2 regions of the Eubacterium sp. AM05-23 genome follow, and region 2 is predicted to be linked to the other one. Evidence: riboswitches for the same ligand, from Rfam matches in the RefSeq annotation. Region 2 holds a riboswitch; the other holds the start of a gene.
The links. Region 2 has a riboswitch for cobalamin ahead of DW091_RS19335 (hypothetical protein). Riboswitches for the same ligand answer to the same signal wherever they lie in the genome.
Positions count from the first base shown of each region.

Region 1: linked by a shared signal. The riboswitch ahead of hemA (glutamyl-tRNA reductase) and the one ahead of DW091_RS19335 (hypothetical protein) in region 2 are both predicted to bind cobalamin.

Region 1 is NZ_QUDF01000007.1:90,820-93,966, reverse strand. It holds gene hemC (hydroxymethylbilane synthase) at 1-51, opposite strand, end outside; gene DW091_RS11175 (bifunctional precorrin-2 dehydrogenase/sirohydrochlorin ferrochelatase) at 48-632, opposite strand; gene hemA (glutamyl-tRNA reductase) at 629-1,885, opposite strand; cobalamin riboswitch at 2,051-2,240, opposite strand; gene DW091_RS11165 (helix-turn-helix transcriptional regulator) at 2,429-2,776, opposite strand.
Region 2 is NZ_QUDF01000021.1:30,369-33,515, forward strand. It holds gene DW091_RS19330 (Ig-like domain-containing protein) at 1-1,289, shown strand, start outside; adenosylcobalamin (AdoCbl) riboswitch at 1,388-1,532, shown strand; gene DW091_RS19335 (hypothetical protein) at 1,613-1,981, shown strand; gene DW091_RS19340 (AraC family transcriptional regulator) at 2,066-2,878, shown strand.

The sequences.
Region 1 (3,147 bases), on a different contig from region 2:
TGTCTGGACCACTGCCAGTTTGCTGCCTCTTGAGCCTACGATTATTTTCATATTTTCTCCACTTCTCTCTGCAATTCTTCAATGGTTAATGCTGTCAGCTCCCTGAGCTGCCTCTTTTTTTCCTCTGATGAGGCCTCTGTTTTTAGCAGATGCCGCCTCAGCTGTTTAAGCAGCCTGAGCCGCTCTGCGTAACTTTCGTCGTATTTTTCTTCCAGCTCTTTTTTTATCTGGGTGGTCAGCGTTGGGCTTGCACCGTCAGTACAGACCGAAATCGTCAAGTCTCCCCGTCTCACCACTGAGGGAAAAATAAAATCAGAATGCTCGGGGTCGTCTGTAACGTTGCACCAGATACCGCGTATTTTACAGTTTTCAAGAATCTGGTCATTTAGCTCGCGCTGGTCTGTTGCCGCCACTACAAGATCCATACCGTCAAGGGCTGTCTCAATCCGGCAGTAGGCTTTGACATAACGAATGTTCTCAGCCGGCTTTTCAGGAACCTTCATGTTTTTGTCCACACAGGTCACAAAACACCCATACCCGGCTAGGGTTTCCGCACGCCGCATTCCTACTTTCCCACCGCCGATCACAAGGGCCTTTTTTCCGGTAAAATTAAGCAGAACCGGTCCTTTCATTGGGAATCCTCCACATTACCGCCAGAGAATAAAAACGCCAGTGTTTTTTCAAAGCGCAGGATATCGTCCTCGCTGTCCAGTGTTTTCAGCTGCTTGATGGAGGGCATGACCATCTCGCGGAATTTTGAATGGACAATTTTTTCAAGAAATTCCCTGTCTTTCCCCTCAAACTGATAGCGCTTGTTGAGAATCTCAATGGTCTCATCTGCCAGCTGGCCGGAAACCTGATTAAAATGCGCTACCATATTGTCCACTTTAGACTTCGTAATCCAAACCATGAGTCCGTCGATTTCCTCTTCGATCTCGAGGGCGATCTTTTCTGCCACCCTTTCGCGGTAATGCATTTTTTCATCAATAATATCTTTAAAATTGTCAATGGTCAGCAGCTCGACCTGGTCCATTTCTGAGACGGCTTCTTCAATATCCCTTGGCAGCGCCAGGTCAATGGCCATAAGAGGCTTTTTACGCTCTGGCATGAGTTCCCGTTTTAAGACAACGTGAGGAGAGGCCGTGGCTGAGATAATTACATCGATATCTTCAATGGCTTCATAGCGGTCCTCATAACGTATCATATTGACGCCCTTATAGATATCACGGTATTCATCTCCCGGATGATAGGTACGATTGGTCATATAGACGCTGTTAAACCCCTCTGCCGCCATGTAACGCAGCGCCAGAAGCCCCATCTTTCCAGATCCGATGATCAGCACCTTTTTATCCGCATAGTCCTCATAGGTCCTCTTAACGTGCTTAACCGCTGTCGAGCTCAGAGAGAGCGGCGTCTCAGAAATCTTATAAACAGTTTTAACCTTCTTGGCAAAGGTGACGGCTTCTCTGAAAGCCTTGGTTAAGTATTTTCCACAGCCGTGAACAGACTGGGACAATTCAAGGGCATCCTTTACCTGGCCTAATATCTGATCCTCACCCAGGATCATTGAATCCAGCCCGGTCACTACCCGGTAAAGGTGAAGGATGGCCTCTCTGCCCTTTTCACAGAACAGATAACTTCCGAGTTCTCTGGATTTCTCCTCAATGTAAAAATTTTTCAGCGCCTGGCCCGCTGCTTCCACATCGCGGGTCGCCACATAAATTTCGCTTCGATTACAGGTAGAAAGAATGATCACCTCTTCAATACACGCCTCTTCAAGAAGGCTCGCAATGCCTTCTTTTACGGTCCGCTTGATAAAAGCACCCTTTTCCCTGATTTCCAGAGGTGTGTCTTTATGATTGATTCCCACTACAACTAACTTCATTTCAATCCTTCTCCTTCAATCAAACATTCGTTAAAAACAAATAAAAAACCTCTTCCTTACGTCTCCGTAAAAAAGAGGTTTGTCAACAGAATTATTTATCCACGCTGTTTACTGCGGATACTACAATTAAATTAACGTTACTAAGTTCCCTTTTCCCTGGAGGTAATTATTAGCACTCTATTTAGTAGGTTTCCTGACTCATCGCATTATATTCTCCTTGCCTTCCCGGTTTTCATTCCAGTGGCATCATAAGGAGACTTAACGAATTACAGTGACCGGATCGCTCTGGATTTTCACCAGATTCCCTTTATCCTTTGTCTTTACCAAGGCAAAAACGAAAGAATCCAAAATAGATTTTACATTAGTCTTTCTTATTCAATTTTCGTTTCCAATTATATCACCAATCCGACTCAGGCGCTACCCCTTTTTATGGGAAATAAGCAGTTTTTTGCCGATTCCGCCAAATAATTCACATATTTTCTGTAATCGGATTACAGGCAATAAAAAACCGGTCTCTTTCTTAAGAGTCCGGTCATTTTATAGTCAACACTCGTTTGATGTTTCATGGCTCATTAAAAAAAGCATCATCATTCTTTCTGCGTATTCCTTTTTTTCATCGGGGCAATGCTCGAGAATGTCGAGCAACGCGGTGTTTTTTTCCTTTTCATCCAGACTTTTGCCGAACAGGATGCTGTCCGAAGACATTTTTAACGCTTCGCAGAAACGTTCAAGACTCTTTAAGGAAAAGCCTTTGGTTCCCAGCTCGATATCTGTTAAAAAAGTCTGTGTAATCCCTATTTTCCGCGCCAAATCTTCACGGCTCATATTTAAAAAAGTTCTACGCTGCCGGATACGCTGGCCGATTGCCTTTTGATCTAACCTTGATTCCATTGTCTTCTCCTAAATTTCAGGGAAAACCAAATAAAAAACTGTGCAGGATAAAACCAACCATGCACAGTTATATGACACTTTTATAAAATGCTAACACAAATAAGCCCACTTATTTATAGGCTGTCCTCTTGTTTTTAGCACAAAAATAGCCTATAATAAGTAATGCGGTACGTGCCCCCCAGGGCCGTTGTGTATGGTGGTTGTGCACCTGCGCAAGCCGGATAAGTGTGCCAGCACTTTCCGGATGCCGCAATTTTTATTTAGTTTTCCCAATATATATACTTTATTATAAATCGAATCTCCCGTCAAAGCAATCTCTTTATTTAAAAACTTTTTATCTGCAATTGAAGTTATCATTTTAATTCAACCAA
Region 2 (3,147 bases):
ATACCATGCGTCTGATGTTTACTTACTGTGGTTATGGAAAAGATTTAAGCGGCAAGGACTACGGAAGCTCCGAGCCTCTGGTCTCCATCGCCAATAAGGATGCGCTCATCGCAGCGGCAGCGGCGCTGAATACGCCACAGACCACCGCTTTAAATGAAAACACCGTAGACAGCGAAGCACTTAAACTGGCCTATGACCGTGCGCTCAGAGCCATTGAAGACATGACACTCAGCCAGGAAGCGACCGATAAAGTCGTTGAAAATATCGAAGCGACCCAAAAGGGTGATACCAGTTGGGTTGATACAGTTAAAGCCGTAGAAAAATTCGAACAGGAGGCCGAAGATCGGTTTGCGGATTATGAAGCCGTTCGTCTTCAGGACAGGGACGCGCTCAACGCACTTCTTGAAAAATATCAAAAAATGCCAGAGGAACAACGGGCATCTGTCCTCAGCCTTTCTCATTTAGAAGCCGCTAAAATTGAGATAGAAGCCCTTGAAAATGCTGAAAAAGATCTGAATACAAAAATCCAGGAAACTAAGAAAGTGTTGTCAGAAAATTACACTCAAGACAGCAGAGAGGCTGTAAATACCATCTTAGGCAGGGCAGAAGCTCTGGATACTCAGACAGCTGACGTAGACACGATGCAGAAAATGTCAAAAGAACTGTCCGATAGCATCAAGACACTGGTTCCCGCAGCCGATAAAACAGGCCTGGCAGAAAGCCTGGAAAAAGCAGAAGCGCTGACAGGCACCTATACAGAAGAAACCTGGCAGCCATTTGTTAAAGCACGGGAAGCCGCCAGAAGACTGATGGACAATCAGAACATCAAAGCGGAAGAACAAAACCTTGTGGAAACAGCTAAGGCAGAGCTTGACCGCACTATGAAAGCTCTTGTAGCCGCAGGTGATAAAACTGAACTGAAAAATATGATTGCAGAGGCAGAAAAAGTTAACACCGATCAATATACCAAAGCCAGCGTCGAAGCTTTCAACAAAGCATTGAAGGCCGCAAAGGCAGTGTACAGCGATCCCAACGCAACCGAAGCGCAGATCCATGAAGTTATGACCGCTTTGAAAAATGCGCAATTGGCGTTAGCAGTAAAAAGCCAGGGTGAGGATCCCCAAAAAGCAGATGGCGAGCAGGCCAAAAATAATGTGGAAGCCACAGGTAAGAACGTTGCGACAGGCATTGTAGAAGATACTGCAAACAGTGTGCTTATCTGTGTGGCTATGTTGGCTCTTATTGGTCTGGGCGGCATTGCGATAAGCCGAAAACATAAAGAACAATAAGCAAAAATACGATTTAAAACAGGTACTGTGAAAAGCAGTATCTGTTTTTTCTTAAGTTAAGGCTTGCGTTAATAAAATAAGCGTGTTAAAATAAAATTAAGTAAAGTTAAAAGCTTGTTCGAGGGAAATCAGGTGAGAATCCTGAATAGTCGCGCTACCGTGTGTCATTTTCAGTGACGAGTCGGGTTCTGAGAACAAGATAAGAAAGCGAACGTTCTACAGCGAGTTAGAGTTTCTGTTTTGCACTGGTCAAGTGTAAACAGGAGCTTTTTTTATTTTTATGATTGGCGCAGTAAAAATGAGACAAGGAGTAAAGGGGTAAAATGCCAGCAATGAGACGAAGAAATGATGAAGGAATCGTAAGTTCTGTAAATGATAGAACCTTTAGCGGAAGGCTCGAGGACATTAAGAGAGAGATGATCGTTGATGAATATGGAAAAAAGAAGGTTTGCCATACGTTTGTCATAAAATCAGTGTTTTCTACCAAGAGCTATATTTACAGAGGACCAGTGAGCATAAATCTTTTGGATTATTTTGAAATAGGAGAAAAAGTAGTACATCATGCGGGATATGCCGTTCCCAGTAAAAAAAAACGGGACCCAGGAACGCCGAGAATTTGCATCGAATGCTGTGAAATCATTCCAAGCGGAAACAGCAGCTGTCCTTTTTGTGGAAAAGGAATCGTGAGATAAAAAACGCATTATATGAAAAGTCAGCAAGAATGGAAAAGTAAATGTTTCTTAATGATGTTATACTATAGACAAGGATGATGAAATATGAACAGCCAGAAAACAATGGAAGAATGCCGCCGATACATTGAAGCGCATTTAAACGAGCCGTTAACCGCTGAGTATTTATCAGAAAAATTCGGCTATTCATTTTATCATTTTGCACATATGTTCAGAGCCTATTTTGGTGTACCGCCCGGTGTCTATATTCGAATATTGCGTCTGGAGAAAGCAGCTCAAGCGATTGAACAAGGCGAGTCCATCGCGCGGGCAGGGCAGGACGCCGGATTTGAGACACAAGCAGGATTTGCAAAAGCGTTTCAGCGACATTTTGGACTGAGTGCAACCCGTTATCGTAAGTTAAAACAAGGAGGGAACCAGTCTATGCAGCCGCAGATTATGGAAAGCAGGAAAATCAGGCTTATTGGGTATGAGTATGCACCGACAGGGGTTGATGCGCTTAATTATTGTAAGGATGGCGCTTACTGGTCAAATATCGACTTTAGCCAGTATGCGGATTATCATAACCAGTTTGCCCATCGTGGGGAGATTGGAGTTTGGGTAAATCCAAATGAAACAAGCGGGGAGCTGTCCTATTTTTATGGGATTGTTTCAAATAGGAATGAGCCAATGCCCAGAGGATTTAAAGAACTTATTTTACCAGATGCGAAGTATGCAACTTTTTCGATTGAGTCGCCTGAACCTTTTTCAACCACTCAGCTGGCAGCATCCGTACGAAAAATGTGGCAGTTCATTTTCACAGAATGGCTCGAGGAAAGAAAAATAATCTTTGAAGAGAACAAGCTGTGCTTTGAATATTACAGGGGAAAAATTATTCAGGTGTTTATCCCGATAAAATAGGCGCAATATTATAGGCAAACCGTTGAATCGATATAAGTGCATTTAAAGATGTTGAGAGACATTTTGATTTTGTGAACATTTAGCTTGATTTTAGACGTAAGATTCGATATAATAAAGCATATAAAAGATTATTGGATACAATTCATCTGACAGAAAAATAATTGACCCAAAGGCACAAGGAAGAAAATGGCATGACCATTGACAGCTCCACCGCTACTGTGAAAGTCAGGAACTTGCTTTGGGAATTTCGTGTGGAAATGCTTTGAAGA